Regions from separate parts of the Glutamicibacter sp. JL.03c genome, predicted to be linked through region 2. Evidence: riboswitches for the same ligand, from Rfam matches in the RefSeq annotation. Region 2 holds a riboswitch; the other holds the start of a gene.
The links. A riboswitch is a leader RNA that binds a small molecule or an ion and turns the genes downstream of it on or off. The one in region 2 is predicted to bind S-adenosylmethionine.
Positions count from the first base shown of each region.

Region 1 (11,902 bases), 1.0 Mb from region 2:
AGAGCATGAAGTCGATGGACTCGTCGATAGTCAGCTCTCGGTCAGCGTAGGTGCCGCGTGCCTCCAGTTGGCCCAGAACAGTGGCGTCGCCCAATTTGTCGTTGATCGAGGCGATGATTTCTTTCTCGACGTTTCGCTGTCGTGGTGCCTTGGCGGAGTACATCCACGAAAAATGCAGGCCGACCCCATCGGTGGTGCTGGACATGCGCAGGCGCAGCACGGGACGAGGCGGCTCCGGAATTTCATAAGACACGTCAGCACTCTTCAAAGGCGCCAGCTGACGGATTCTGTCCAAATGCGTTTCTTCAAACCGGCCAACGTCCGAGGAAGGTATGAACTGGACTCCAGAAGCGATGAATGCGCCGAGCTCGGCGGAAACAGGGTCAGCGAATTCGGCCAAGCCCAAGTCTCTTGACCCGGCCAGCGGCTGGGAAGAATATGCTACAAGGGTCGGTGGATTTCCGATGGGCAACAGATGCGTGTGCTCCGGTTCGGGCCCGCGAAGCATCCCCTCGACTGTCAGGCCATGTTCACCCTGTCGTAAGTCCACGTGTGCGTGGGCTAGTTTGTCGCTGAAATTCACTGGTGGCTTGGACGCGACTCCCCCATTAATAATGGCAACGCCGGCCTCTTTGAGGTCCTTGAGCGCGGCCAAAAGGTCTTTTCCGGGCAGTTCCATCAGGGAAATCCAGTCGGTGGTTTCCCAAAAGTGGCCGTACTTCACCTTTTCGGCGTGCTCGCGCAATCGGTTCAGCTCGACAACGGCCCGGCGTTGAGCGCGAGGAAAGCGCTCATCGAAAGCGACCGTTTTCCAGCTCACACCAGTCTGCACCCAAGGGCTCTTGGATCCCTGCTTCGCTGGCCTCGCTTGAAGAGACAGCACGTCATCCCCGCCGTACCGGGGTTCACTGACAACTTTCAAAATCAACCCCAGCGGCTCCTCAACAATTTCTGGGTCTTCGTCGGCAACGGGCAACAGCCGGTTGAGGTTTCGTTCCCACTGCGGAACCACATTGCGTTGCCATCCATAAGGGTCAGCTACACGGTCAGAAACATGGAGCGGATCCTCTGAATCGCTGGCAATTTCCAAAAGCAATGCCGCGACTTCCGGGCAGGAATACTCTGAAGGATGCTCGGTGCAAAAACAATGGAACTCAACGCCATCGTTTCCAATGCGAAACCCCACCATGACTTGTTTGCCTCGAACTACCGCGGTAACTCTGGCGTTTCCGACTTCGACGTAGCGTTCAACATCTTGGACTTTGCCCGTCTCATAGAACAATTGCCCGATGCGAAATTCTTCCTCCGAGACGAGTGAGTCCAAGGAGGAAAGAGTCAGCTGGAATTCCATCATCGCCATCCAAAAGTAGTGCGTTAGAGCGGATTGCTACCCTCCATCCTATCGATGCTCCGGGACAGGACAGTCATGACGAAACATTAAGTGGATACTTTACCGAGCCCGTTGCCGGCAGATAAAAAGGAACTACTGAATCACGAGTTCCACTCCTCAAGGCCCTGGCTGAGTGGACGGCAACCCTCGAGCCATTGTGCGGGGTGCCCCAGGTGAAGATTCGACGCATCTTGAAATCCAAGATCGTAAACGATGGCGCCCCCTGCGCCAGAAAGGGGATGACTCCCCATGCCTCACGCAACAGCAAAACCCTCAGTGGCCGAAGACCGATCACAGCGGCTCCAAGAGGCAGGTGCTGGTTGGGGCGAACGGATCTCCGCCGCACCGCACAGCGCCGCGTTGACCTTTACCGTTCAGGGCGAAGGCTTTGATTCCGTTGCCAGCAATATCCGTGCCGGCAAGCATACCTTTACCGTGGATGAACCGGCAGCTCTCGGTGGCAATGATGTCGCCGCCAGTCCGGTTGAATACGCCTTGGCAGCACTGGTGTCCTGCCAGGTGGTGGTTTATCGACTTTACGCAGAGAACCTGGGCATCCAAGTTGATGACGTGCAAATCACGGCAGATGGGCAGCTCGACGTCCGCGGGCTCTTCGGCATTGATGCCTCCATCCGCCCCGGTTTCTCGTCGGTGGATCTGAAAGTGCAGATTGCCGGTCCCGAGTCCACCGAACGCTACGAGGAACTACGCCAGGCAGTGGATGCCCACTGCCCAGTCTTGGACCTCTTTGCCAACCCGGTGCCGGTGACCACTTCGGTGCAGGTTGTCCAAAGCAACTAGCCCGAGCCGAAGGCGCGATGAACTGTGGGGGCCACTGATTTCAGTGGCCCCCACAGTTCATCGTCCGGCTGAGGATTATTGCTGTTCCCTGAAGTTGAGCAGTACCTTGCCTGAAGTCGAGGAATCCTTGGCTGTTTCAAAGGCTACAAGGCCTTCGGCCACGGGGAACTCGTGGGTGACGGCCGCACCAATTTGCAAGGAGCCATCGGCCAGAGCTTCGAGCACCTGATCGATCTCGCCGTTGAATCGGAAGGAGCCGACGAGTTCCAGCTCACGGGTGATGGCCAGGGAAATCAACGCGGGCTGCTCGCCTGTGGGCAGCAGTCCAACCATGACGACTCGGCCGCCGCGCACCGCACCTCTGACCGCTGATGCCAAGCCGCGGTAGTTGCCACTGGCCTCGATCACCACATCCGCGTTGACCTCGGCGATGGCTTCCTGGTCATCGGCGCGCAAGGTGGAGGTGGCGCCCAGTTCCCGGGCGATAGCCAATGGCTTCTCATGCATATCCACCGCGATGATCTCGCTGGCACCGCCACGCTTGAGTACTGCCACGGCAAGCGCGCCGATCGGGCCAGCGCCGATCACCAGAGCCTTCTTGCCTGAGACATCGCCCGCGCGCGAGACCGCATGCCACGCCACCGCTGCGGGTTCGGCCAGCGCGGCATCGCGCAGCGAGAGCCCCTCGGGCAGTTCGCGCAGCATGCGCGTTGGCAGGTTCACTTCACGAGCGAAGGCGCCTTCGGTATGCGGGTAGCGGGCGGCTGAGCCAAGGTAGGTGCAACCGGGAGAAAGGTTCGGGCGATCGGCCGGATATGGTTCGCCGGTATCCCCGGGCGTTGCCGGGTGCACCGCGATCTTGGTTCCGGCTGCTGGTCCGCTGCCATCGACGGCGGCTTCGATGACGGTTCCCACGATCTCGTGTCCGAGAATCATCGGGGCTTTGAGGATGGATTCCCCGGCGGCGCCGTGGCTCCAGTAGTGCAGATCCGACCCGCAGATGCCGCCGTAGGCGATGGCGATGCGGGCCTGGTCGGGCTTCGGTGCTGGCAGCTCGATCTGTTCGATGCGCAGGTCGCCGGCGGCGTGCGCGACCACGGCCAGGGTCGTGGAAGAAAGGGTGCTAGACGACAACGCTCATGCCTCCGTCGATGAAAATGGTTTGCCCGTTGACGTAATTGGATCCATCCGAGGCCAGCCAGATCGCCGGGCCGGCCAGGTCCTCAACGGAACCCCAGCGGGCGGCCGGTGTGCGGCCCAGGATCCACGAGTTGAATTTCTCGTCGTCCACGAGGTTCTGGGTCATCTCGGTGTGGATGTAACCCGGTGCGATGCCGTTGATCTGCAGTCCTGCGCCAGCCCATTCTGCGGTCATGGCGCGGGTGAGGTTGCGCAGGCCGCCCTTGGCCGCGGTGTAGGCGGAGATGGTGGGGCGAGCCAAGTCGGTTTGCACCGAACAGATGTTGATAATCTTGCCTTCGCCGCGTTGCACCATGCCGCGGGCGACTTCGCGCCCTACCAGGAAGGCGCTGGTCAGGTTGGTTTCGATGACTCGCTGCCAGTCGGCGACGTCCAGTTCAAGCATGGGAACGCGGTGCTGGATGCCGGCGTTGTTCACCAGGATGCGGATCGCACCGATATTTTTTTCGATCGCCGCGATGTTCTCGCGTACGGAGGCGTCATCGGTGACGTCGAAGCAGACGCTGTGGATGCGATCTGCCCCGTAGCGGTTGGCGAAGTCCGCGGCGGTTTCGGCCAGGCGCTGCTCATCTCGCCCGTGCAGGATGATGGTGGCTCCGGCGTCAGCCAGGGCGCGGGCCAATTCGCGGCCGATGCCGCGGGAGGACCCGGTGACTAGGGCCAATCGCCCGGATAGGTCGAAGAGTTGACTCATGAATTCCCTCGCATGGAAGTGTCGATGGTTCATCGACGGGAACTCACCACCGGTAAAAACCAGTGGATGCATCCGAAAATCAGCCCCGTCGCTCTCCCAAAACATATCAGATATAAGGAAGCGATGGTGCTATAAAGTCCGACTTATTTAGTTGTTACGCTTTCAACTACATCGACCGGGTTTGAGTGTAGAACCAGTTGATGTGCTCTTCGAGCAGCTGGGCTGCGCGTTCGCGCTGCCCGGTGGCGAAGGCATGGTGGATGGCCTTGTGCTGGCGGCGCAGCACCTTGACCACCGGCTGCCAGGATTCGTCATCCGGAATCGATGCGGCAACGTAATCGCTGATGGAGTTGCGCAGGGATTCCATCATGGATTCGACCACAGAGTTGCCGGCCATGGACGCAAGCAGCACATGGAATTCGGCATCGATCCGGTGGAAGGCCTCGCGCGAAAGCTGCGCATCATCCATGCGCATGATCAGCACCGCGGTGCGGTCGATGACCTGCTGGGCGTGGATCGGGTCGCGGGGGTTCATCTGCGCGGCCCAGGTTTCCAGCAGGATGCGAGATTCGACAATCTCTCGGACATTGATGCCCTTGGCCGCCAGGTGCAGGCGCAAGGCCTGGGAGATCCCGGCCGATGGGTTGGAGATGATCACCGCCCCGGAATTGGGTCCGGAACCCGTGGAAGTCTTGATAATGCCCATCACGTCAAGGATGCGGATGGCATCGCGTACCGAGGCGCGGGAGATCCCATGCTGCTCCGCGAGCGCACGTTCACCGGGAAGCTGGTCCCCCACAGACAACTTCTCCATACGCAGATCTTGCTCAATGGCCTGAAGCACGATCTGGTACGCACGCGGAGCTGGGTTAATTGGCATCGGATTTATTTTAGCCGGTCAGAGCACTACGGAAGCATCCAGGACAGCACCGGAGTGGACTGCAGGTAGACCAGGCAGCACAGCACCAGCAGCATGCCGACCGACCATCCGGCGACCTTCTTCAGGATCACCGATTCCTGGCCTTCCATCTTCACGCTGGTCGCGGCGATGGCCAGGTTCTGCGGGGAAATCAGCTTGCCGACCACGCCACCGGAGGTATTGGCTGCCACCAGCAGGTGCGGGTCGATTCCGGCATTCACGCCGGCGGTCTGCTGCAGCTTGGCGAACAGCGCGTTGGCCGAGGTATCCGAACCGGTCACCGCGGTGCCGATCCAGCCCAGGATTGGCGAGAGGAAAGCGAAGAATCCGCCGGCGCCAGCCAGCCAGGTGCCCACGGTGATGGTCTGGCCGGACAGGTTCATCACATAGGCCAGTCCCAGGACCGAGAGGATGGTCAGGGCGGCGAAACGCATGTTGTAGATGGTCTTCCCGATCTCGCCCAGGCCCTCGCCGAAGGTCATGGCGTACTTGCCGCCGGAGGTGTTGCGCGAGTAGACGAAGGCGACGATCACGCCGGTGATCAGCAGCAGGGTGCCCGGCGAGGACAGCCAGGAGAAGGTGTACAGGGTCGAGGAGACGGCCTCGCCCTGGGCGTCGACGACCTTGCCGTGCAGGCCCGGCCAGCCGAACTTGAGATCGGTGCTGGCCAGCCAGGCAGGGATGTCGATGCCCAGCTTCCAGAGCTTGGCCAGGCCGAAGATCACGATTACCAAAAGGTACGGGAACAGCGCCATCCAGGTGTTGGCCTTGTCCAGCTTGGTACCGCTCTGCACCGGCAGTGCGGCGGCTTCGGGGGTCAGCACGCGGGTGCGGGCCTCGTCAGCACCCTTCGGAGTCCAGAAGCGCAGCAGGATCACCGCGGCCGCCAGGCCGACCAGCGATGCGACGATGTCGGTCAGCTCGTAGGAGAAGTAGGTGGAGCACAGCCACTGGGCGATGCCGAAGGTGATGCCGATGGTCAGTGTCGCGGGCAGCACCTGGCGCACACCGCGCCAGCCATCGAGGATCAAGACCAGGATGGTGGGAACGAACAGTGCCAGCAGTGGCGACTGGTGGCCGACGACCGCCCCGATTTCCTTGGCCGGAATGCCGGTCAGCGCGCCGGCGGTGGTGATCGGAATGGCCACGGCGCCAAAGGCCACCGGCGCGGTATTGGCGATCAGCACGGCGCAGGCTGCGCGCAGCGGCGAGAGGCCCAGGGCCAGCAGCATGGTCGCGGTAATGGCCACCGGAGCGCCGAACCCGGCCAGCGCCTCGAGCAGTCCGCCGAAGCAGAAGGCGATCAGCACTGCCTGGATGCGGACATCTCCGCCGCCGATGACGTCGAACACGCGGCGCAGGTCCTCGAAGCGTCCGGACTTGACGGTGACCTGGTAGAGGAAGATGGCCATGACCACGATCCAGACGATCGGGAACGCGCCGAACACCATGCCCATGACCCCGGAGTTCAGGGCCATGGCCACCGGCATTTTCCAACCGAGGATGGCGACGATGATGGCCACTGCCAAGGATCCCAGCCCGGCCCAGTGGGCCTTGGTCTTGATCACGGCTAGCAGTACAAAAAAGGTGACGAGAGGAATCAGTGCGATCAGCGCAGAGATCGCAACACTTCCTGCTATCGGTTCTGTGGAGGGAGTAAACACGGTGTGGGCGCCTTTGCTCGAGTGGTGGTCTGACCATATGTGGTCCGACCAATACCGTACAGCGTGAGTGGCATCACAAACAAGTCTTGACTATTGCAAAATCTTTCGCATAGTATGGTCAGACCACACCTGAAAGTGCCTAATATTATGCGAATTGCTCTCTTTGCCACGTGCATAGTGGACGCCATGTATCCGGAAACGGCCAAGTCGACAGTCAAAATCCTGGAACGCCTGGGCCACGAAGTCATCTTCCCCAAGGCGCAAGCCTGCTGTGGGCAAATGCACATGAATTCGGGCTACATGCCTGAAGCCCTGCCCGTGGTTGAAAACCATGTCAGGGCCTTCGACACCGACGAGTACGACGTGGCCGTCGCCCCCTCGGGCTCGTGCGTCGCCTCGGTGAAGCACCAGCACCCCTACCTGGCGCAGCGCCTGGGCAAGCCGGAGCTGAAGGACCGCGCCAAAGCCGTCGGCGCTCGCACCTATGAGCTGAGCCAGCTGCTGGTGGATGTCCTGGGCATCACCAACGCTGCCGCGCAGCTGGGCAGCTACTTCCCCGAAACCATCACCTACCACCCGTCCTGCCATGGCATGCGCTCCTTGGGACTCGGCGACCGCCAGCTGGATCTGCTCAAGACCGTCGGCGGCATCACCGTCAACGAGCTGCCCGAAGCAGACCAGTGCTGCGGTTTCGGCGGAACCTTCTCGATCAAGAACGCGGACGTCTCCTCGGCCATGCTCGATGACAAGGTGAAGAACATCTGCTCCACCGGTGCCTCGGCCTGCTCCGGCGGCGATGCCTCCTGCCTGATGCACATCGGCGGCGGCCTCTCCCGCACCGGTGCCAAGCCCAAGACCCTGCACCTGGCCGACATCCTGGCCAGCACCATGGAAGAGACGGTGACACTGTGACCCAGGTATTCCTCGGCATGCCCGCTGGCGGACAGGGCAACCTGTTCGAAACCGAGCCATTCCCCAAGGCGGCGCACCGCGAACTGGGCAACACCCAGATGCGCAAGAACCTGCGCCATGCCACCCACACCATCCGCGACAAGCGGCTGAAGGTCGTGGGCGAGCTTCCCGACTGGGAAGCCCTGCGCGATGCGGGCAGCACCATCAAGAACAACTCCATGGCCACCCTCGAAGAACGCCTGCTCGAGTTCGAAAAGAATTTCACCGCGCGTGGCGGCGTGGTCCACTGGGCCCGCGACGCCGATGAAGCGAACAAGATCGTCACCGAACTGGTCAAGGCCACCGGCTCCCAGGAAGTGGTCAAGGTCAAGTCCATGGCCACCCAGGAAATCGGGCTCAACGAGCACTTGGAAGCCGAAGGCATCGACGCCTTCGAAACCGACCTTGCCGAACTGATCGTCCAGCTCGGGCACGATAAGCCAAGCCACATCCTGGTCCCGGCCATCCACAAGAACCGCACCGAAGTGCGCGACATTTTCCTGAGCCAAATGCCGGTGGTCGACCCGAACCTGACCGATGAGCCAGCCAAGCTGGCCGAGGCAGCCCGCGCCCACCTGCGCAAGAAGTTCCTCGCTGCCAAGGTCGCGATCTCCGGAGCCAACTTCGCGCTGGCCGATACCGGCACCCTGGGCGTCGTGGAATCCGAAGGCAACGGCCGCATGTGCCTGACCCTGCCCGAAACCCTGATCACCGTCATGGGCATCGAGAAGGTCCTGCCGCATTGGGAGGACGTCGAGGTCTTCATGCAGCTGCTGCCGCGCTCCTCCACCGGCGAGCGCATGAACCCGTACACCTCGCTGTGGACCGGGGTCACCGAGGACGACGGACCGCAGAACGTGCACATCGTGCTGCTGGATAACGGTCGCACCCGCGCACTGGCCGATCGCTTCGGCCGCAGCGCGCTGAACTGCATCCGCTGCTCGGCCTGCATGAACGTGTGCCCGGTCTACGAGCGCACCGGCGGCCACGCCTACGGCTCGACCTACCCGGGCCCGATCGGCGCGATCCTCTCCCCGCTGCTGACCGGCATCGAGGTCGAGGAAAACGGCTCCCTGCCCTACGCATCGTCACTGTGCGGCGCCTGCTACGAAGCCTGCCCGGTCAAGATCAACATCCCGGAAATCCTGGTGCACCTGCGCGGCGACGATGTGGATGCCAAGCGCGAGAAGCACAAGCTGCCGACCCAGATGGACCTGCTGATGAAGGGCGGGTCCTGGGCCTTGGGCAAGGGCAAGAATATTGGCCTTCTCGAAAAGGCGCTGCCATTGGGCCGGCTCGCCGCAGGCAAGGACAAGAAGATCAAGAAGCTGCCGGGCATCGCTGCCGGGTGGACCCAGAGCCGAGATATTCCAGCCCCGCCCAACAAGTCCTTCCGCGACTGGTGGAGCGACGAAAAGGAGTCCATGTGAGCGCGAAAGACGAAATCCTCTCGCGGATCCGTTCGGCCCTGGCCGACACCCCGGCCACCGAAGAGGTTCCCCGCGAATACCGCACCACCTCGGATATGAACGAAGAACAGCTGATCGAGCTGCTGGTGGATCGCCTGGTGGACTACAAGGCGGGGGTCGAGGTCATCGAGGCCGCGCAGATTCCCGAGTTCGTGGCCGCCAAGCTCAAGGACGCTGCCAGCGTCGTCTACCCGCAGGGCCTGGATACCGCATGGCTTTCGGCCTTGGGCCAGAACGTGGAACAGCGCGTTGATGCACCGGGCGCCCGCTTGAGCGTGGCCGAATTGGATGCCACCAGTGCGGTGGTCACCTCATCGGCGGTCTCCGTGGCCGAGTCGGGAACCATCATCCTCGATGGCCAGCCGGACCAGGGACGCCGCGCCATTTCGCTCGTTCCGGACCACCACCTCTGCATTGTTCCGATCTCCACAATCGTGCAGCTGCTGCCCGAAGCCATGCCGCGCCTGTCCATCACTCGCCCGCTGACCTGGATCTCCGGCCCCTCGGCCACCAGCGATATCGAGCTGGAACGCGTTGAAGGCGTCCACGGTCCACGAACCTTGGATGTGCTGATGGTGCGCGGGCTGTAAACCACGCATCAAGCATTGCGGCCGGTCCCCTCTCCAGAGCTGGAGAGGGGACCGGCCCCTTTTGCCTACTGCTGACGCTACTTGGTGGTCACCGCCATTTCGTTGGGCTCCGCATCCAGCTTCACGGTCGCGGTCTTCTCACCGGTGTCCAGGTCGATCGCGTACAGCGATTTCTTGGCTGGCTCGCTGACATAGGCGGTGTTGCCGTCAAGGCGCAGGGACGGGTGCGCCTCCTGCCATTGAGCTGGGCCTTCCCACGGGTCGATGGCTTCAAGGCTTCGGGTGATCTTCCCGGTGCTTGGGTCAATCACGTGGATCTTTCCGTCAGTACCCAGCAAGTAGCCAAGGTCCTGCGGACCACGAGCCACCCCGCGCCAGGTGTATTCCACGCCCTCAGGCAAGTCGACCACCTGGTAGCTCGGCTTGGCGGTGTCAATCAGGGTGATCTGGTGCAGCAGGCTGCCCTCCGCATCGGGATCATCCTTGTAGTCGCCGATCACCAGTTCACTGGTCGGCGAGACATAGGCGTTGCCCATGCGGCCGTAGGCATCCGGGGCGGTGAGCTTGGTGAATTTTCCATCCGCGAAGACCAGCGCCCCGTTTTCACAACCGAAGACCGCGCGGCCCTGTGCCGCGGTGCCCTCGCCGTGCACCCCTGGGCAGTCGGTGTTCTCGGCGACCTTCTGGTGCTTGCCATCCAGCAGCTGTACTCCGGAGCGCGAGTCGGCATCGCCAATGGTGGTCAGCACCGAGCCATCTTCCAGGGCCACGGATACCCCGTGGTGCGCCGGCGATTCAACGGTTTGCACCTCCGGCAATTTTCCATCGGCGCCAGCAAGCTCATCGGTGTCGAAGAGCGTGGTGGTTCCGCTGCCGTCGTCAAAGAGAGCCGTCTTGCCCGCATGCGCAACCACATGTCCGGCAGCCGAAGCGGCGAAGGTGGTCTGTGTGAGCTCCGGGGTCACGGCGTCCAGGACCTGGAACCCCTTGGACGTGGTGAGCATGAAGTTCTTCCCGTCACCGGCCGAGTTCAGGCGGGTGAACTCTTCGGTGTCGAAGCTCTTGAGCACTTCCAGGCTCTGCCCATCGAGGACGGAGACCCCGTTGGCGTAGGTCACTGCGACTCGGGTGGGCGTCGTGGCGCTGGAGTCGGCGGCGCTCTGCGCCGAGCAGCCGGTGGCCAGCAGGCCCAGGACAGCCAGCGCGGACCCGGCTTTGAGTGTGCGAGGTGATGTGATTTTCATGGTTCCTTTCTTGTTGCGCTTAGTTGCGCAGGGCTTGGGTGATTCGTTCGGTGTTTACTTGCATCATCTGCAGATAGCTGTCGGCGCCTTCGTCGGGAAGGGTCAGCGACTCTGAATACAGCTCTACGATCTGCACGTCGATGTTGGCTTCTTGGGCCAGTGCCCGGGCCAGCTTGTCGGGTTGGGCTGATTCGACGAAGATTGCCCGGACCTTCGAGCTGCGGATGGCCTCGGCCAGGGAAGCCAGATCCGCGGCGCTTGGCGAGGCCAACGTAGTTCCAGAAGGAATCACTGCCCCGATGGTTCGAAAACCGAAGCTGTCGGCGAGATATCCAAAGACATGGTGATTGGTGACCAAGGCACGGGAAGCTTCCGGAATCTGCTCGAATGATTCGCTCATCTGCTGTTGCAGCCCGGACAGCTCGCTTCGGTAGGCCAGGACATCAGCCTGCAGCTGTTCTTTGGAGACTCCGGGAACCTGCCCCAAGTCTTCTTCCAAGGCATCAACGACGTCGATCATGCGCGCAGGATCGGTCCAGAAGTGCGGGTCCTTGGAATCGCTGGATCCCGAAACGTTCAAGACCTTCACGTGGTCGGTTGCCACGAAGTGGTTGTCCCCGGCGGCGTCGACCGCTTCCAGCTGGCGTTGCAAGCCTTCTTCTAGATTCAGCCCGTTGGACACCACCAGATCTGCCTCGTTGAGTACGGCGGCCTGCTGGGCCGAGATCTCGAAGGAATGCGGATCAACATTGGCCGGCATGAGCGTATGAACCTCTGCTTGGTCGCCGGCAAGATTCTGCACAACGTCCGCGAGGATGTTGGTGGTGACCACGATGTTTGGCTTGTCGTCCTGTTGCGCGGTGCCGATGCAGCCGGTCAGGATCAGCGGCAGCACCGCCAATGCAGCCAGCGCCTTGCCGGCGTTCGTGGCGTAGCTTCTCAATTGCCCACCTGCGTCATCCAGATGGGATCGGTGCCGG
Region 1 covers NZ_CP107575.1:2,895,345-2,907,246, forward strand. Annotated here, with positions in the region: gene OF385_RS13420 (DEAD/DEAH box helicase) at 1-1,354, opposite strand, end outside; SAM riboswitch class IV at 1,490-1,609, shown strand; gene OF385_RS13425 (OsmC family protein) at 1,640-2,191, shown strand; gene OF385_RS13430 (L-idonate 5-dehydrogenase) at 2,267-3,325, opposite strand; gene OF385_RS13435 (SDR family oxidoreductase) at 3,315-4,085, opposite strand; gene OF385_RS13440 (FadR/GntR family transcriptional regulator) at 4,252-4,965, opposite strand; gene OF385_RS13445 (L-lactate permease) at 4,992-6,668, opposite strand; gene OF385_RS13450 ((Fe-S)-binding protein) at 6,816-7,580, shown strand; gene OF385_RS13455 (LutB/LldF family L-lactate oxidation iron-sulfur protein) at 7,598-9,049, shown strand; gene OF385_RS13460 (LutC/YkgG family protein) at 9,046-9,678, shown strand; gene aztD (zinc metallochaperone AztD) at 9,756-10,922, opposite strand; gene OF385_RS13470 (metal ABC transporter substrate-binding protein) at 10,942-11,865, opposite strand; gene OF385_RS13475 (ABC transporter) at 11,862-11,902, opposite strand, start outside.
Region 1: another riboswitch for S-adenosylmethionine. It lies ahead of OF385_RS13425 (OsmC family protein); the one in region 2 lies ahead of OF385_RS01610 (acyl-CoA dehydrogenase family protein).

Region 2 (11,902 bases):
ATCAGCGAACTTCTCCTGATTGTCCTTGAACTCGCGGGAGATCTTCTCGTAAGCAGGATCTACGCGCAGTGCCAGGTCGCTGGTGAGCATGCGTGGTTCGCGGCGAACCGATGGGTTGTGCGCCATCGGGACCATGTCGGCTCCGCCATTGTCCTTCGGACGCCACTGCTGTGCGCCGGCTTCGGAGTGGAACAACTCCCACTCGTAAGCGAAGAGGATATGGAAGAACTCGTTGTCCCAACGGGTCGGGTGGTAGGTCCAGGTAACTTCCAGACCGGAGCCGATGGTGTCATCACCGTGGCCGGTGCCGAAGTCGGACTTCCAGCCAAGGCCCTGCATTTCCAGTGGAGCTGCTTCCGGGTCGCCGCTCTTGTGGGACTCGGCGCTGGCGCCGTGGGTCTTGCCGAAGGTGTGGCCACCGGCAATCAGGGCGACGGTTTCTTCGTCGTCCATGCCCATGCGGCGGAAGGTTTCGCGGATATCGATTGCCGAGGCCAGCGGGTCAGCAACGCCGTCCGGGCCTTCTGGGTTCACGTAGATCAGGCCCATCTGGACTGCTGCCAGAGGTGCTTCGAGGTTACGGGCGCCGGTGTAGCGTTCGCTATCCAGCCAGACCTTCTCAGGGCCCCAGTAGACATCGTCATCTGGCTCCCAAACGTCCTCGCGACCGCCGGCGAAGCCGAAGGTCTTGAAGCCCATGTCTTCCAGAGCCACGTTGCCGGCGAGGATGAACAGGTCGGCCCAGGAGATGGACTGGCCGTACTTCTTCTTCACAGGCCACAGCAGGCGACGGGCCTTGTCCAGGTTGACGTTATCCGGCCACGAGTTCAACGGCGCGAAACGCTGCTGGCCGGCGGAGCCGCCACCGCGGCCGTCGTGCGAGCGGTAGGTGCCGGCGGAGTGCCACGCCATGCGAATCAGGAAGGGGCCGTAATGGCCGAAGTCGGCTGGCCACCAGTCGTAGGACTTGGTCATCAGCTCGGCAAGGTCGGCTTTCACTGCTGCCAGGTCCAGGGCTTCGAAGGCCTTGATGTAATCGAAGTCCGCATCCAGGGGATTAGTGGCTTCCTGATTCTTTGCGAGAATCTTCAGATTCAGCTTGTTAGGCCACCATGCGGTGTTGGCGTTGCCCTGAGTAGGGTGTACCAGTCCGGCATTTCCCACTACTGGGCATTGTCCTGCTGTCGTCTCAGACATATGCTCTTCCTTTTGCGGTTTTTAGGGGTATAGGGTTCAAGGTCCATCTCGCGGGAGGCCCCGCTGGATGGGAATGCGTCGGGGCCTTGTGGCTCCAACAACGGTGTGCGGCTACCCGCCCAGATTCTTGGCCTGGCACTCGGGGCAGGTGCCCCAATAGATGACTTCAGCCTCATCAATCTTGAAGCCGTGATCATCTGAAGCATGCAGGCAAGGCGCACCACCGACAGCGCAGTCGACGTCTGCCAAGCTGCCGCATTGACGGCAGACCACGTGATGGTGGTTGTCGCCGACGCGGGTTTCGTAGCGTGCTATGTGGCCTTGAGGCTGGATCTGGCGGATGACGCCCAAGCTGGTGAAAAGCTTGAGCGAATCGTAGACCGCTTGGTGCGACACCGTAGGGTGCTCATCGTGGACCGCCGAAATAATGGTTTCGGTGTCCGCGTGCGGGTGCGCGGCAACCGCAGCGAGCACAGCAACGCGTGGCTGAGTGACTCGCATTGAAGCCGCCTTGAGCACTCGCTCAATCCCGTCCATGGATGTCATACCTTCAGCATGACCGCTTATCTTGAATGAGTCAAGATAAGTCGAAATGTATTTCGGGTTACGACGCGGCTAATCGACAGAATCCTCGAGCGCCGGTTGCCATTCCGTGAATATTCCGCATAAGGCATATTTTCGGAACCACAGATGCCTGGGCCAAGGCGGGTCGCTGGCGAAAGCGCCCGACGGGAAATCCGCACCCGAATTCGGGCCCGGAATTCTTTGCGGGATCCGGGAATTTGTTCCTGCATGCGGTTGGAATCAACCTGACGCGAGGAAGCTCACATAGCTGTGAATAGCCTAAGGAATCAACGCCAAGGAGCGGTGCTGGAGGGGTGGAAACGGCGGGAAATCGGGCTTCTAGTTTGACCAACGATTGACGCCCGACCATGCTTATTAAGGACTATTTAGGATTTATTGTGACAATTCGAGATGAAATAGTGTCGCGTCATCGAACGAATTCTCATGACATTTGGCAGGCCAGCTGAACGAATCAGCGCCTGCTGGCACTAGTTTTGGATTCAGTGAATCGAAACCGATAAGCAATTCGCAATCAAGCACACTGCATGGCAATCGAGTCCTCGACGAAGGATTGCCCGTCGGGCTCCGCGCGATCTTTTCAGCCGCGGTGCCTAACCAGTGAAGGAAGAAAGCAATGAAGCAGACGGATCAATCATTTGAAGACCTCGTCGGCGAGCTGCATTCAGCTCGGCAACGACGACCAAAGAAATATGCGGCTTCAGGAACCGACTATTGGGTATTCGGTATCGCCGGCGCCCTTGCGCTGGCATTCATCGTATGGGGTTTCGTTACCCCAAAAGGCTTGGGTAAAGCCGCCAACGTGGCCCTTGACTGGGTCATCACCAACACCGGCTGGCTGTTTATCATCGCCGCCTCGGTCTTCGCCATATTTGTCATCGTGGTCGCCGCGAAGAACTTCGGGCGCATCCCGCTGGGCAAGGATGACGAAAAACCACAATTCAGCACGGTCTCATGGATCTCCATGATGTTTGCCACGGGCATGGGCATCGGACTGGTGTTCTACGGCGTTGGCGAACCACTGTTCTTCTACATGTCGCCTCCACCAGGCACCGTTGAAGGATCTACCGACGCCGCCTTGAGCACCGCGATGGGCACCACGCTCTTCCACTGGACCCTGTTCCCTTGGGCGATGTACGCCATCGTCGGCTTGGGCATGGCCTACGGCAGCTTCCGACTGGGCCGACCGCAGCTGTTCTCAGCGATGTTCTCCTCGATTTTCGGAGAGCGCATCGTCCACGGCTGGGGTGGCCGCACCATTAACATCCTGGCTATTATCGCCACGCTCTTCGGCTCCGCGTGTTCCCTGGGACTCGGCGCGCTGCAGATTGGCGGGGGCATCCAATCCGCCGGCATCATGGAAAAGGTCGGCTCCGGTGTCCTGGTAGTCATCATCGCGATTCTGACCGCACTGTTTGTCGCCTCGGCCGTCTCAGGCATCGAGCGAGGCATCCAGTGGCTGTCGAATATCAACATGGTTCTGGCAGTGATCTTGGCGCTGATCGTCTTCATCGGCGGACCGACGCTGTTCATCCTGAACGTCATCCCTAACGCAGTGGGCTCATTCATCGGCGACTTGCCTGAGATGGCCTCGCGCACCGCCGCCTCCGGCGACAGCACCATGTCCAGCTGGCTGTCCTCGTGGACCGTCTTCTACTGGGCTTGGTGGATCTCGTGGAGCCCATTCGTAGGCTTGTTCATCGCGCGTATTTCGCGCGGGCGCACCATCCGCCAGTTTGTCACCGGCGTGCTGCTGGTTCCTTCTGCTGTCACCCTGATCTGGTTCTCGATCTTCGGCGGCGGTGCTATTGGCCTGCAGGAGCGCGCTGAGCGTGCTGGAAACACCGGCGACATGCTGGCTAAGATGGCGGACGGGGCTCCGGACATCAACTTCGATTTGATCCTCTTCGGCCTGCTCGACAAGCTGCCGCTCTCTGGCTGGATCGCTACGGTCCTGATGGTGGTGACGGTCGTGCTGATCGCGATCTTCTTCGTCACTGGCGCCGACTCGGCCTCCATCGTGATGGGGGCGCTAAGCGAGCGAGGCGCGGAAGAGCCGACCAAGAAGTCCGTGGTCTTCTGGGGCGTTGCCACCGGTGCCGTGGCTGCGGTCATGCTGCTGGCTGGCGGCGATCATCCGGCGGCTGCGCTGAACGGGTTGAAGAACATCACGATTGTCTCGGCCCTGCCGTTCGTGATCGTCATGCTTTTGCTGTGCGTTGCGCTGTGGAAGGACCTGAGCCGGGATCCGCTGATCCTGCGCGGCAAGGTCGCCCGTACCGTGCTGGAGCAATCGGTGACCCAGGGCGTGGACCGGCATGAAGGCAGCCAGTTCAGTTTGATGACCACCGAGATTCCAATCATCAAACCGGCTGACAGGCCCGAAGCTGGTGACTCGGGATCCGCGCAGATCTTCGTCACCGAAGCTGATGCGAAAGATCCATCGGACTCCAACGAGTCCAAGGATTCCTAGCAGCAAATAGTTGAAGCCACGTCTCGCGGGACGTGGCTTCAACTATTTAATCGGGGCTAGCAGGTGGGACTAGCTGCGCGCCCGGCAGATCGCATTGATCTCGGGAATGCACGGTTCATTCTGCAAGCTGGTGGTATCACCCAGCGTGGTCCCCTCGAACAGCTGGGTGAGCAACCGGCGCATGATCTTGCCCGAACGCGTTTTGGGCACATCCGGAACGAGCACCACGTCGCGAGGCTTGGCGATCGGGCCAATCTGCGTGGTGACCGTGGAGCGCAGTTCAGCGATGAACTTCGCCTGGCGCGCAGCGAGCTGCTCATCAGGATTCTCGGCAATCAGCGACTTGTCCAAAGGCACCACAAAAGCCGTCGCGGCGTGGCCAGTCTTCGCATCCGCAGTCGGGCACACCCCGGCCTCCACGACACCCGGGTTGGTGACCAGCGCGGACTCGATTTCAATGGTGGACAGCCGGTGGCCGGAAATGTTGATCACGTCATCGGTGCGGCCCAGGATGAAGATATCTCCATCCTCGTCAAAACGCGCGCCGTCACCGGCGAGGAACCAGCCCTGCTGGACATACTGCTCCCAGTAGCTGGTGTAGTAGCGTTCCGGGTTGCCCCACACGGTACGCGCCATCGACGGCCCGGTCTGGGTGATGACGATATTGCCCTGGGTATTCGGCTCCACCCGTTGGCCCTGGCCATCAACAATGTCCACCGAGACTCCCGGCAAGGCGCGGGCAGCGCAACCCGGCTTGAAGTAGTCGTCGGTCGGCAGCGGGGAGAGGATGGTCGCGCCGGATTCGGACTGCCACCAGGTATCCACCATGGGCAGGCCCGCCGGGGTGTCGCGTCCGAGCTGCTCCCGGAACCACTTCCACGCTTCCGGGTTCACTGCTTCGCCCACGGTGCCGCCGGTGTTGATGGAGGACAGGTCGTACTGCGCGGGGATGCCCTCCGGGAACCAACCCATCAGCGAGCGGACCAGGGTGGGTGCGGTGTAGTAGCTGGTGACCTTGTAGCGTTCGATGACTTCAAAGTGGCGTCCTGGATGCGGGGCGTTGGGAACGCCTTCATAAATCACCTGGGTGACGCCGTTGGCCAGCGGACCGTAGATCTCGTAGGTGTGGGCGGTGACCCAGGCCAGGTCCGCGGTGCACCAGTGCACGTCGTGATCGCGCTGGGAAGGATCCGGGTTGGCGAAGAGCATGTTGTAGCTGGCGGCGGCCTGGGTCAGGTACCCGCCGGTGGTGTGCACCAGGCCTTTGGGCTGTCCGGTGGTGCCGGAGGTGTACATGATAAACAGCGGGGTTTCCGAGTCGAAGAACTGAGCCTGGTGCTCGGTCGGCTGGTTGTCGACGACATCGTGCCACCACACGTCGCGGCCTTCGGTCCACGGGATTTCATCGCCGGTGCGGCGAATGACCAGGACCTTCTCGATTTCGTTTTCGCCGGAGACCGCTTCGTCGGCGTTGCCCTTCACCGGCACCGAGGCGCCGCGGCGGAACTGGCCATCGGTGGTGACCAGTACCTTGGCCTTGGTGTCTTCCACGCGGAACTTCAGCGCTTCGGCGGAGAAGCCGCCGAAGACCAGCGAGTGGATCGCTCCGATGCGGGCGCAGGCCAGAGTGATGACGATGGTTTCAACGAGCACCGGGAGGTAGATGACCACGCGGTCGCCCTTGACGACACCTAGGGATTCCAGCGCGTTAGCCGCTTGGCTGACGCGTTCTTGGAGGTTCTTGTAGGTGACAGCTAACCGGTCGCCGGGCTCGCCCTCGAAGTACAGTGCCACTTTCTCGCCGCGCCCGGCAGCTACGTGTCGGTCGGCGCAGTTCACTGCGGCGTTGAGCTTGCCGCCCAGGTACCAGGAGATTTGCGGGCCGCGCTTGGCAGCTGGATCAGCTGGGAGGATCTGGCTGGTGGTGTGCCAGTAGGTGTCCCAATCGAGGAGGCGTGCCGCTTCATCCCAGAATGCTTGGCGTGCTTCCTCCGAGGCAAGAGTTGATGCGGATGCCGAGTCGATGGTCATGACAGAAAATTCCTTGAAGAGTATTGATGAAATTGATGGTTCTAGCGAGGCGCCGGATCTAGGTCCAGCGCTTGATGGCCCAGCGTTCGGCGATGGAGAGCAGCGCGTCGGTGATTTTTCCGAAGATGGCCAGCAAGATGATGGTCATGATCAGCCGGTCAAGCCTGCCGTTGTTCTGCGAATCGGTGAGCAAGAAGCCCAGGCCCATGGAAGCCCCGAGCAATTCTGCTGCGACCAGGAAGAGCCACGACTGGGCCAGCGCCAGGCGCAGGCCGGAGAAAATCGAGGGAACCACTGCGGGCAGCTGGACCGTGCGCAATAGCTTGACGCCGTTGAGCCCGAAAGAACGTGCGGCTTCAACCAGATGGGCATCCACGTGGCGCAACGCCAAGGCCACGGTGGTGAAGACCGGGAAGAAAGCGCCGATGATGACCAGCGTGACCTTGGAATCCTCGCCAATCTTCATCCACAGGACCAGCAGGGGAACCCATGCCAGTGACGGTACCGCGCGCAGCGCGCTGATGCTCAGCCCCAAGAGCGCATCGGCCAGCTTGGAGAGGCCCACCAGTGCACCGAGCAGCAAGCCCAAGAGAGAACCGAAGAAGAAGCCGAGCAGTACTCGCTGGGTGGAGATGCCAATATGCTTGCCGAGATCTCCGTCGCCGAGCAACTCAACGGCGGCCGAAACCACGGAACCTGGCGTAGGCAAGGTCCAAGGCGCTACCACTCCGGTGACTGTCACGACCTGCCAGGCGATCAAGGCTACGACCGGCAGGAACAGAGACAGCAGCCAGCGGGGAACGCGCAGAATGGTGTCGGCAATTCCGGGCTTGATCTTCTTCTTTGCTTCGGTGACGGTGGGGGAACTCATGGCTGGTTATTCTCCGGAAATCTTTGACGCGTCGGCCTTGGAAGCAAACTGGTCGTCAACGATCGTGGCTAGGGCATTGTCGACCGATTCCTGCTTGGACACATCGCCGCTGGCCACCAGGGTCGGAGCGATGGCGCCCAGGACCTTGGTGTAGTCGGCCCCTGGGGTTGCTGGAACATCCAGATTGGAGCGTTCCTCGATCACGGTGGATGCCACCTTCGGTTCCAGGCCGGCGACGTCAGCGAGGATCTCGGCGGTTTCCTCCGGGTGATCGACAGCCCATTCGCGGGCTTTTTCGTAGGAATCCACTACTAGCTGCGCCAGTTCAGGGCTCTGCTCGATGAAGTCCTCACGAGCGTTCAATGCACCGTAGGTGTTGAAGTCCAGGTTGCGGTACAACAGCTTGGCACCATCTTGTTCGGCGGCGGCCATGATCGGGTCCAGCCCGCTCCATGCATCGACCGAGTCATTGGCCAGAGCGGTTCGTCCGTCGGCGTGCTGCAGGTTCTGCAAGGTGATGTCTTCCTCGCTCAATCCTGCTTCCTCCAGTGCCTGGAGCAGGAAGAAGTACGGGTCGGTGCCCTTGGTCGCAGCGACCGTCTTGCCCTTCAGGTCCTTTACGGAGCTGATCTTCGAATCCTTGCCGACGACTAGTGCCGACCACTCGGGCTGAGAATACAGGTCGATGGTCTTTATTGGCGAGCCATTGGAGCGTGCCAGCAGCGCGGCGGAACCTGCCGTGGATCCGACGTCAACGGCGTCGGCGCGCAATGCTTCGTTGGCCTTGTTCGAGCCAGCGGACTGGATCCATTCCACGCTGACGCCCTGCTCCTTGGCCGCCTCGTCCAGCCATCCTTTTTCCTTGATGACCAGACTCAGCGGGTTGTAGGTGGCGTAGTCAATGGACAATGTCTTATCTGACCCGGAAGCGGCAGCGTTCTCGCCGGCGCAACCGGTCAGGGCCGCTGTGCCGAGCATCAGCGCTGCGGCAGAGAGTGCGGTGCGACGAGTGAAACGGTGTGAAAGCATGGGAATCCTCTAATCGGTGCGTGCGGGGGTGCGGCAGTACTGCCGTCGATGTGGTGGTTCTTGACACGCTAGGCGCGTTGGAAGTCAGTGATTGGTCGGGTCCACGCCGAGCAGGCGCAGCAGCCCTGCGCGGTGGGCAATGAATTGTTCATCGTTATGTTGGCGTGGGTGGGTAGCGCCAATTGCCAGGTCTTCGATGATGGTGGCCGCGGTGTCTGCTCCGTTGCGGCCCAGGACGATGACCCGGTCAGCCAAGGTCAATGCTTCGTCCACGTCGTGGGTCACCATGAGCACTGTGGTGGGCAAGGAAGCATGGATGGAGAGCAGCAGGTCCTGCATTTTCAGACGGGTGAGCGCGTCCAAAGCGCCGAATGGTTCATCCAAAAGCAGGACGCCCGGGCGACGGGCCAGCGCGCGAGCCAGCGAAACCCGCTGGGCCATGCCGCCGGAAATCTCGCGCGGCCGCAAATCGGCTGCATGGCTCAGGCCGGTAAGTTCGATGAGTTCGTCAATGAGTTGTTCGCCGTCGGCTTTGCCAGTGCCGGGCGCGAGTCCGAGCGCAATGTTTTCGCGTACCGAACGCCACGGCAGGAGCCGGGGTTCCTGGAAGGCCACCGCGCACAGTTCGTTGATTCCGAGCACTTCGTGATCGCCGGTGTGGATGCTTCCGGTGGTCGGGGTGTCCAGGCCAGAGACTGCACGCAGCAATGTCGACTTGCCGCAGCCGCTGGCACCAAGGATCGCGACCACCTGCCCTGCAGGGATCTGCAGGTTGATTCCGGATAGTACGGTTCGGTTTTCCTTCTTGCTGCTGAAGGTGCGCGATACCTCGCTGAAGTCGACACCGAGTGCCGTCGAGGTGCGGGCCGGGCCGTGTGCCCGGGGCTGTGCAAAGCTCAGTGCCATATTCATCTCCATCGGTCCTGGCGGTAGCACCGGCCTATGGAATGGTTGGTCATCCATAGGTGGTTGCTGCGGCGTCATTGAGCCAGATCTCTCGGCCGCTCGGGATGGTTACACGTCCATTACAGGGTTTCGAAGGATTTGAATGCAAATCTTGCGTAACATGAAAAATGTTCGATAACTGCGTCACATGCACGGGATATTTCGTTATTTATTTTATTGAATGCCTGTTTGATCGATGATGGGCGTTGATGATCAAGTCATCTTCGGCATGAACGGCCATTGGCCGTGCGACCTGCCTGTCAATCTGGTGCGTCACGGCGACGAAATGTGACTTCGCGGCTTGGAAGCACCGGTTTGTTACGGCTACAAATGAATGAAAACCCATCCAGAGCGGCTAAGAGATCTGGCTCGACGACGCCGCAGCAACCACCCGGATCGCGGGACGGTGCTACCGCCAGGACCGATGGAAAGAATTGAGGACTTCTGATGTCATTTGGCGAGTCGCCAAACACCTCCGGCGTGGACTTCAACCAGCTCAGCGACCCTTCGCAGGCCAGCGCCCTGGAGCTCGACGAGTTTCAAGAGCAGCTGCCCACCCGGCAGCTGCTGAAAGTCACCCCCGGTCCCAGCGCGGATGAGCAATACGACCGCCTGGCCGAAGTCTTCCGCCCGGTTTTCGCCCAGATCGCAGCCACCGCAAAGGACCGCGACCGCAATCGGGTCTTGCCTTTCGAGCAGGTGGGACTGCTGAACCGCGAGCGTTTCGGCGCGTTGCGCATCCCGGTGGCGGATGGCGGTTACGGTGCCCGTCTGGTCGACGTGTTCCGTCTGCTCATCGAACTCTCGGAAGCCGATTCCCATGTGGGCCAGTTGTGGCGTGCGCATATCGCCTTCGTTGAAAACGTCCTGGTCCTTGATGACCAAGAACTGCGCAGCAAGTGGATTGCCCGTATCGCCGCAGGGCAGATTGTCGGCAACGCTTACACCGAACGCGGCGGCAATGCCCTGGGCACCCTGAACACCAAGGTGAGCCCCGCGGACGACCGCTGGCTGGTCAACGGCGAAAAATACTACTGCACCGGCACCATTTTCGCGGATTGGACCACGGTAGCCGTAGCCCATCCGGACTTGCCCGGACGCCAGATCGCCGTGGTTTCCACCCAGCACAGCGGCGTGAAGATCCTTGATGACTGGGACGGGTTTGGCCAAGGTCTGACTGGAACTGGCACCACCGAATTCCATCAAGTCCCGGTGGACTCGTTCATTCCACAGCAATCCAACGATTCCGAGGCTGCGATCTTCCAGCTGGTGCTCATGGCCGTCCAGGCAGGTATTGCCCGGGCAGCCCTGAACGACCTGCGCATCTCGGTGCAGAACCGGACCCGAATCTTCACCACTGGAACCGGCGTGCCGGTGCACCGCGAACCGCAGGTGCTCCAACTGGTCGGCGAGGTCTCCGCGGAATCCTTTGCCGCCGATTCGGTGGTGATTGGAGCGGTCCTTGAAGTCGAAGCGGCGCTGGTGGATCCGGGGCTGAACGACGAGGAACGCTATGCGGTATGCGAACTCGCCGCGAACCGGGCGCAAACCATCGTCCAGCCACTGGTGATCGGCGCGACGAGCAAGCTCTTCGATGGACTTGGGGCATCAGCCACCAGCGTCGTCTGCAACTTGGACCGGCACTGGCGCAACGCCCGCACCATCGCCACCCATAACCCGGCCATCTACAAGGCCCGCATCGTAGGTGACTACGAAATCAATGCTGTCCAGCCGCAACGGCTTTCGGTCACCGGCGAAGACAGCAACCACCGGGGCTACGGCGCCTGAACGCCGCCCAACAGACTTCACTATTACCCAACCATGGCAAGGGGAACAAGAATGAGCCAGCAGCGCGAGATTCTCTTCAACGCATTCGATATGAATTGCGTGGTGCACCAGTCGCCGGGCCTCTGGCGCCACCCGGAGGACAAGGCTTCGACCTACAACACCATCGGCTACTGGACCCACCTGGCAAAGGTGCTGGAAAAGGGCAAATTCGACGGGCTATTCATTGCCGACGTGCTGGGCACCTACGATGTCTTCAACGGCACCAACGAATCCCCGTTGCGTTCCGGCGCCCAGGCCCCGGTCAACGACCCGATGATGCTGGTCTCCGCCATGGCCGCCGTGACCGAAAATCTCGGCTTCGGCGTTACCGCGGGCACCGCCTACGAGCATCCTTACGCTTTCGCCCGCCGCCTGGCCACCCTGGATCACCTGACCAACGGCCGTGTGGGCTGGAACGTGGTGACCGGTTACCTGCCATCGGCCGCCCGCAATATGGGCCAGGAAGACCAGATGGAGCACGACGAGCGCTACAACCACGCGGATGAGTATCTCGAAGTGGTCTACAAGCTGCTTGAAGGCTCGTGGGAAGACGACGCGGTGCAAAACAACAAGGGAACCGGGATCTATACCGACCCGGCCAAGGTGCACGACATCGAGCACGAAGGCAAGTACTTCAAGGTGCCGGGCATCGCCATCACCGAGCCTTCCACCCAGCGCACCCCGGTCATCTACCAGGCCGGTGCCTCCTCGCGGGGCATCACGTTCGCCTCGCAAAACGCCGAGGCGGTCTTCGTGACCAGCCCGACCCGCGAAATCCTCAAGGCCACCGTCACCAAGATCCGTGACGCCGTCGAGGCCGCAGGCCGCGACCGCTACGATGTGAAGATCTTCGCGATGCAGACCATCATCACCGATGAGACCTCGGAGAAGGCCCAGGCCAAGTACGAGGACTACAAGTCCTACGCCGACATTGAAGGCGCCCAGGT
Region 2 covers NZ_CP107575.1:334,414-346,315, forward strand. Annotated here, with positions in the region: gene katG (catalase/peroxidase HPI) at 1-1,197, opposite strand, end outside; gene OF385_RS01580 (Fur family transcriptional regulator) at 1,309-1,743, opposite strand; gene OF385_RS01585 (BCCT family transporter) at 2,396-4,252, shown strand; gene acs (acetate--CoA ligase) at 4,322-6,283, opposite strand; gene OF385_RS01595 (ABC transporter permease) at 6,342-7,154, opposite strand; gene OF385_RS01600 (aliphatic sulfonate ABC transporter substrate-binding protein) at 7,161-8,183, opposite strand; gene OF385_RS01605 (ABC transporter ATP-binding protein) at 8,268-9,089, opposite strand; SAM riboswitch class I at 9,095-9,200, opposite strand; SAM riboswitch class I at 9,468-9,559, shown strand; gene OF385_RS01610 (acyl-CoA dehydrogenase family protein) at 9,576-10,916, shown strand; gene OF385_RS01615 (LLM class flavin-dependent oxidoreductase) at 10,968-11,902, shown strand, end outside.